2 linked regions of the Blastochloris tepida genome follow. The protein of the gene in region 1 binds, or shares a complex with, the protein of each later gene. Links are inferred from orthologs where the notes say so. Each region holds a gene or a part of one and is shown on either strand. Other genes may lie near its edges.

Region 1 (3,275 bases):
GTCGCCGTAGCGCGGACTGCGAAGGAAGCGGCGTCGCGCCTCAGCGCCGCAGCTCGGCGGCGGGAATGCTGCCGACCGTCTCGGGTGCCGCAACCGGGTGGACGGGGCCGGCGTCGAGGATGGCGGGCTGGGTGCGCACGGCCACCCGGTCGCGGCCGGTGTCCTCGACCAGGATCAGCGTGGCGAAGCCGACGATCGCCGCCCCGATCGCCAGCAGGCCGTATTCGATGCCCGTCGCCACACGGCGCATCAGGGTGATCCGGCGGAGATTCCGTCTCAAAGCAACACTCACGCGCGCCTCCCTTGGTCAGCAGATGGAGTCCGGCTCACGAAGCCGGAGACGCGTAGCCCGCTCGCCGGACGCCGCCGCGGAGGTCGGCGATCCGGCAAGGCCGCCTTCCGGGTTGCAGATGGTTGTCCGGAAGGCCGCGCCAAGCCTAGGCGCGCGGTGGTGACCGAAAGGTTAACGAAACCTCTCCGCGATCCGGCGACTTTGCGACAAATCGTCCGGCGGGCCGGGGCGGGTCGCGTCGGGTCGGGAAGAGATTCAGGGCCGCAGGCCGTCCGCCCGTTTGGGGATCGCGCCGACGATGGTCGGGTCGGGATCGAGGATCGAGGTGATGACGCGGGTGCGGACCGGCGGCGGGTTGGCCTGCTTGCGGGCGAGCTGGCTCGTCAGCGAGTCGCCGACCGAGGCCGCGACATTGGCGAGCCATGTGAAAGCGATGGCCGCAAGCACCGCCGCAAACGCCGTGATCTGCACCCTCGACATGCCGCCCTCCTGCGCCTCGCACAGGACCGGCAGCATGCACACCAGCGGTGGAAATAGCGTTAACCGCCGCTCTCCCGACTGCTTAAATTTTGAAGGATCGGCGGAAATCCGGTCAGGCAGGGCGCGGCGGGGTGAAGGTGACAAGCGCCCGAATGAAGATCACGCGCGCCGGGCGGCGCGTTCCCCCACCCGGACGGCGGCGCGTCCCCCCACCCCCGACCCCTCCCCACCGCTCGCGGGGGGAGGGGAGAAGGGGCGCCTCTTCTCCCCACGAGTACAACGGGGAACGGCCGGGACAGGCCCGCGGCCTTCTCCCCTCCCCCCATGAACGCAGTGAATGGTGGGGAGGGGTCGGGGGTGGGGGGCTTTTCGAGGGGGCGCGAAGCCCGAAACCGGAAAACCGCCTCAGACCACCGCCTTGCGGCTCGCCATCATCTCGGCGAAGCGGGCGAACAGGTAATGGCTGTCCTGCGGGCCGGGCGAGGCCTCGGGGTGGTACTGCACCGAGAAGGCCGGCCGGTCGGTGAGCGCGATGCCGCAGTTCGAGCCGTCGAACAGCGACACGTGGGTCTCCACCGCGTTGCCCGGCAGCGAGTCGCGGTCCACCGCGAAGCCGTGGTTCATCGAGGTGATCTCGACCTTGCCGGTGGTGAGGTCCTTGACCGGGTGATTGGCGCCGTGATGGCCCTGGCGCATCTTGCGCGTCCGGGCGCCGACCGCGAGGCCGAGCATCTGGTGGCCGAGGCAGATCCCGAAGGTCGGCACCTTCTCCGCCAGCAGCGTCTGGATCACCGGCACGGCATACTGGCCGGTCGCCGCCGGATCGCCGGGGCCGTTGGAGAGGAACACGCCGTCCGGGTTCAAGGCCAGGATGTCGGCCGCCGAGGCGGTCGGCGGCACCACCGTGACCTTGGCGCCGGTGGTGGCGATCAGGCGCAGGATGTTGCGCTTGATGCCGTAGTCGATGGCGACGACGTGGCGGCTCGTCGCCTGCTGCCGGCCATAGCCGCCGGGCCACGCCCACACCGTCTCGTCCCAGCCGTAGCGCTGGGTGGCGGCGACCTTCGGCACGAGGTCGAGCCCGTCCATCGCGGGCAGCGCCGCGGCGGCGCGCTTCAGCGCCTCGACGTCGAACCCGCCGTCCGGCGCGTGGGCGATCACCGCGTTCGGCATGCCGGCCTCGCGGATGCGGGCCGTGAGTGCCCGGGTGTCGAGACCGGAGATGCCGATGATGCCGCGTGCCTTCAGCCACGCGTCGAAATGCTTGGCGGCGCGCCAGTTCGAGGCGCCGGTGATCGGCGCGCGCAGCACCACGCCGCAGGCGCCGAGCACCGCCGCCATGTTGACGGTCTCGATGTCGTCGTCATTGGTGCCGACATTGCCGATGTGCGGGAAGGTGAAGGTGATGATCTGCCCGGCATAGGACGGGTCGGTCAGGATCTCCTGATAGCCGGTCATCGCGGTGTTGAAGCACACCTCGCCGGCCGCCTGTCCGGTGGCGCCGAGCCCGAACCCTTCGAGCACCAGCCCGTCGGCCAGCACCAGGAGCGCGGTGGGCTTCGGGTCCTGCCAGCCGGTGTTCTGATTGTCTTGTTCGCTGCCCATCGCTCGCCTACATATGTGGCCGCGCGCGGGCGCACGCCGCAAACGCGACGCCCGGACACGGGACGTTGTCGGATCTTGACCTGCGAACCTAAGTGACAACGGTCCGCGCGTCAACCGCCGCACGAATGGAAATTTCCACGTTTTATCAATCAGATAAAGCGATGCCGCCGTCGTTCCGGCGGGCGCTTTGTCAGCTTACGAAAGGTTTGTCCCGTGATCCGCACCACCCTCACCGAGGCGCTGACCGCCGCAGTCAAGGCCCAGGACAAGCGCAGGATGTCGACGCTGCGGCTGATCACCGCCGCGCTCAAGGACCGCGACATCGACGCCCGCGGCAACGGCAAGGGGCCGCTGTCGGACGACGAGATCTTCGGGCTGCTGGCCAAGATGATCAAGCAGCGCCAGGAGTCGGCGACGATCTACGCCGACAATGGCCGCCCCGAGCTCGCCGCCCAGGAGCGCGAGGAGATCGACATCATCGCCTCCTTCCTGCCCCAGCAGCTCGGCGAGGACGAGGCGAAGGCGGCGATCGCCGCGGTGGTGGCTGAGATCGGCGCCGCCGGCATGAAGGACATGGGCAAGGTGATGGCGGTGCTGAAGGAGCGCTTCGGCGGCCGCATGGATTTCGGCAAGGCGTCCGGCTGGGTCAAGGCCGCGCTGGGGTGATGCGGTTTCCGGCCGATTGGGCTGGGAAACCGCACGATGCGCTTTCCGGCAGATCGGGTCGGACGCCGTTTGATCAACCCGGCGCATGCTCCAGATCGACCACCTGCGCCCCGGTCAGCGCCGCGAGGCGGGCGGGCGCAAGCTCGATCTGCAGGCCGCGCCGGCCGCCATTCACCAGCACGGTGGCGTGCGCCATCGCCGCCGCGTCGAGGAAGGCCGGCACCCGCTTCTT
Region 2 (4,339 bases), 570 kb from region 1 along the record:
GATGCCCCCTTTTGCGGAAAACGGTCCCGGGCCTTCGGCCCTTGCCCGAGAGGACAGGGCTCCCCCTCCCCCAACGTCAGGCTGCGTCGCGGAAGGTCCAGAAGCGGTTGCCTAGGAAGGTCCACACCAGCACGATGCCGGTGGTGATGACCTGTGCCACGAGCCAGTGCAGCCCGGCGCGGGTGGTCAGCACCTCCATCAGCAGGCCGGTGAGCACGAAGGCCACCCCCGCCACCACCGCGAAGCGCGGCACGGCGGCGGCATGGCTGCGCGCGCTGTCGAAGGTGAAGCGCCGGTTGAGCACGTAGGACACCACGCCGCCGACCGTGAAGCCAATGAGCGCGGCGAGGCTCGCCCGCAGGCTGGCCGCCTCCACCAGCAGGGCCAGCACGGCATAGTGGGCGGCGGTGGCGACGGCGCCGACCCCAGCGAAGGCGGCGAACTGGCGGGCGAGGCGCTTGAGCATGGGGCCGGCATAGCCGGTGGGCAGCGCGCTGTCGACGGCAGCGGCCGGCTTCCCTCCCCGGCAATTCTCCTCTAAAGGAGAGGCAGGGTTGCCGGCCTTTCGGCAATAGATCGCCCACCGGTGAGGGCGCGCCATGGGGCGCTGCCCTTTTTTCGTGTGCGCCAACAGCACTCTGCCATGCCCAAACGGACTGACATCTCCACGATTCTGATCATCGGCGCGGGGCCGATCGTCATCGGCCAGGCCTGCGAGTTCGACTATTCCGGCACGCAGGCGGTGAAGGCGCTCAAGGAGGAGGGGTACCGGGTCGTCCTGGTCAACTCCAACCCCGCCACCATCATGACCGATCCGGATCTCGCCGACGCCACCTATATCGAGCCGATCACGCCGGAGATCGTGCGCCGGATCATCGCCAAGGAGCGTGGCGACCGCACCAAGGGCTTCGCGCTGCTGCCCACCATGGGCGGGCAGACCGCGCTCAACTGCGCGCTGTCGCTCGAAAAGATGGGCGTGCTGGAGGAGTTCGACGTCGAGATGATCGGCGCCAAGGCCCAGGCCATCGACAAGGCCGAGGACCGCCAGCTGTTCCGCGAGGCGATGAACCGCATCGGGCTGGAGACGCCGCGCTCGCGTCTCGCCAACGCCTCCGACCTCAAGAAGGCCAACCGCGACGCCTACAAGGCCGAGATCGCCCGCATCAGCGCGCAGGACATTCCCGACGCTGATAAGGCCGAGCAGATCAAGGCGTTCGAGAAGACGTGGCTCAAGGGCGAGGTCGAGCGGCGCAAGCGCTACCAGGACAAGGCGCTGATCGAGGCACTGGAGGCGCTGGACTATGTCGGGCTGCCGGCCATCATCCGCCCGTCCTTCACGCTGGGCGGCACCGGCGGCGGCATCGCCTACAACAAGGCCGAGTTCCTGGAGATCGTCGAGCGCGGGCTCGACGCCTCGCCCACCCACGAGGTGCTGATCGAGGAATCGGTGCTGGGGTGGAAGGAGTTCGAGATGGAGGTGGTCCGCGACCGGGCGGACAACTGCATCATCATCTGCTCGATCGAGAACGTCGATCCGATGGGCGTGCACACCGGCGATTCGATCACCATCGCGCCGGCGCTGACGCTCACGGATAAGGAATACCAGATCATGCGCGACGCCTCGATCGCGGTGCTGCGCGAGATCGGGGTGGAGACCGGCGGCTCCAACGTGCAGTTCGCGGTCAATCCCAAGGACGGGCGGCTCGTCGTCATCGAGATGAACCCGCGCGTGTCGCGCTCCTCGGCGCTGGCGTCGAAGGCCACCGGCTTCCCGATCGCCAAGGTCGCCGCCAAGCTCGCCGTCGGCTACACGCTGGACGAGATCGCCAACGACATCACCGGCGGCGCCACGCCCGCCTCGTTCGAACCGACGATCGACTACATCGTCACCAAGATTCCGCGCTTCGCCTTCGAGAAGTTCTCTTCCTCCGATCCGACGTTCAACGTGTTGACCACGGCGATGAAGTCGGTCGGCGAGGCGATGGCGATCGGCCGCACCTTCGAGGAGAGCCTGCAGAAGGCGCTGCGCTCGCTGGAGACCGGCCTCACGGGCCTCGACGAGATCGAGATCGAGGGGCTCGGCCAGGGCGACGACAAGAACGCCATCCGCGCGGCGCTCGGCACGCCGACGCCTGGGCGGCTGCTGCAGGTCGCGCAGGCGATGCGGCTCGGCTGGAGCGACGACCAGATCCACGAAAGCTGCAAGATCGACCGCTGGTTCCTGGAGCGCATCCGCGCCATCGTCGAGATGGAGGCGGAGATCCGCGCCAAGGGCCTGCCCGGCAGCGCGGCCTCGATGCGCCGGCTGAAGGCGATGGGCTTCTCGGATGCGCGCCTCGCCAAGCTCACCGGCAAGAGCGAGGCCGAAGTGCGCTCCGCCCGCCACGCGCTGGATGTGCGCCCGGTCTACAAGCGCATCGACACCTGCGCCGCCGAGTTCGCCTCGCCCACCGCCTACATGTACTCGACCTACGAGACGCCGTTCGCGGGCGCGCCGGCCGACGAGGCGCGGCCCTCCAACCGCGCCAAGGTGGCGATCCTCGGCGGCGGGCCGAACCGCATCGGCCAGGGCATCGAGTTCGACTATTGCTGCTGCCACGCCTCGTTCGCCCTGCGCGATGCCGGGTTTGAAACGATCATGATCAACTGCAATCCGGAGACGGTGTCGACCGACTACGACACCTCGGACCGGCTCTATTTCGAGCCGCTCACCACCGAGGACGTCACCGAGATCCTCGCGCGTGAACAAACGAATGGCCGCCTGCACGGGGCCATCGTGCAGTTCGGCGGCCAGACGCCGCTGAAGCTCGCCCAGTCGCTGGAAGAGGCGAACATCCCGATCCTCGGCACCTCGCCCGACGCCATCGACCTCGCCGAGGACCGCGACCGCTTCAAGCAGCTTCTCGACAGGCTCGGCCTGAAGCAGCCGCAGAACGCCATCGCCGTGAGCCCGGAGGATGCGCGCGCCAAGGCCGCCGGTATGGGCTATCCCATCGTCATCCGCCCCTCCTACGTGCTGGGCGGCCGGGCGATGGAGATCGTGTTCGACCCCGGCCATCTCGACCGCTACCTGGAGCGGCTGACGCGCGACCTCGCCCGTCCCGGCGAGCTGGTGGTCTCCGACAAGCGGCCGCTGCTGCTCGACCGCTACCTCGCCGACGCCATCGAGATCGACGTCGACTGCCTGTCCGACGGCAAGGACACCTTCGTCGCCGGCGTGATGGAGCACATCGAGGAGGCCGGCATCCATTCCGGCGATTCGGCCTGCTCGCTGCCGCCGCACTCGCTGACGGAGGAAACGATCGCCGAGCTGGAGCGCCAGACCCGCGCCATGGCGCTGGCGCTCAATGTCGGCGGGCTGATGAACGTGCAGTACGCGCTGAAGAACGGCGACATCTACGTGCTGGAGGTCAATCCGCGCGCCTCGCGCACCGTGCCGTTCGTGGCCAAGGTGATCGGCCTGCCGATCGCCAAGATCGCCTCGCGCATCATGGCCGGCGAGACGCTGGCGAGCTTCGGCCTCAAGCCGCGCAAGCTCAACCATATCGGCGTCAAGGAGGCGGTGTTCCCGTTCGCGCGCTTCCCCGGCGTCGACACTGTGCTCGGCCCGGAGATGCGCTCGACCGGCGAGGTGATGGGGCTCGACCGCAGCTATCCGGCGGCCTTCGCCAAGTCGCAACTCGGCTCCGGCACCAAGGTGCCGCGCACCGGCACGGTGTTCGTGTCGGTGAAGGAGGCGGACAAGCCGCGCGTGCTGCCGGTGGCCCGGCTGCTGCACGAGCTCGGCTTCAAGCTCATCGCCACCTCGGGCACCCAGCGCTTCCTGATGGAGAACGGTGTGCCGGCAACCAAGATCAACAAGGTGCTGGAAGGCCGGCCGCACATCGTCGACGCCATCAAGAACGGCGAGGTGCAGCTGGTGTTCAACACCACCGACGGCGCCCAGGCGCTGTCCGACAGCCGTTCGCTCCGGCGGGCCGCCCTCTTGCACAAGGTGCCCTATTACACCACCCTCTCCGGAGCGGTGGCGGCGGCGGAGGGAATCAAGGCCTATCTCGGCGGCGATTTCGAGGTCCAGGCGCTGCAGGCCTATTTCGACGCCGCGTGATACCCTTTCTCCGGAGCCGCGGCGCGGTCGCAGGACAGCGAAGAGGCCGGGGCAGTGAGGTGTTGACGTTCGGGCGATCACGCCGTGATCCCCGAGCGGGTGTGATGCGGGTCACAATGGGCGGCGGCACGGCCGCCGATCGCGTGCCAGCGTCAATATGCGTGAATGCCCCGGGCCGAGGATGATTCGGCCGCGGGCGTTTGAGGATTTGTTCGAGCCGCGCCGAAACGG

The links.
Region 2: the proteins of carA (region 1) and carB are in contact, whole or in part, in a solved structure (PDB 1KEE), measured with the Escherichia coli proteins. The link is inferred for Blastochloris tepida from one-to-one orthologs.

What each region holds. Positions count from the first base shown.
Region 1 is NZ_AP018907.1:3,410,336-3,413,610, reverse strand. What follows is about bases 278-3,243. They hold carA (glutamine-hydrolyzing carbamoyl-phosphate synthase small subunit), read right to left. Parts: upstream 2,378-3,243; coding sequence 1,178-2,377; downstream 278-1,177. Other genes in these bases: ybaK (Cys-tRNA(Pro) deacylase), read right to left, coding at 3,117-3,243; BLTE_RS15475 (GatB/YqeY domain-containing protein), read left to right, coding at 2,591-3,043; BLTE_RS15485 (hypothetical protein), read right to left, coding at 548-808. In the rest of the region: BLTE_RS15495 (HugZ family pyridoxamine 5'-phosphate oxidase), read left to right, coding at 1-10; BLTE_RS15490 (hypothetical protein), read right to left, coding at 41-250; more of ybaK, read right to left, coding at 3,244-3,275. UniProt on the Escherichia coli protein: Small subunit of the glutamine-dependent carbamoyl phosphate synthetase (CPSase).
Region 2 is NZ_AP018907.1:2,838,927-2,843,265, forward strand. What follows is about bases 279-4,308. They hold carB (carbamoyl-phosphate synthase large subunit), read left to right. Parts: upstream 279-643; coding sequence 644-4,108; downstream 4,109-4,308. Other genes in these bases: BLTE_RS12895 (GtrA family protein), read right to left, coding at 279-601. In the rest of the region: more of BLTE_RS12895, read right to left, coding at 77-278. UniProt on the Escherichia coli protein: Large subunit of the glutamine-dependent carbamoyl phosphate synthetase (CPSase).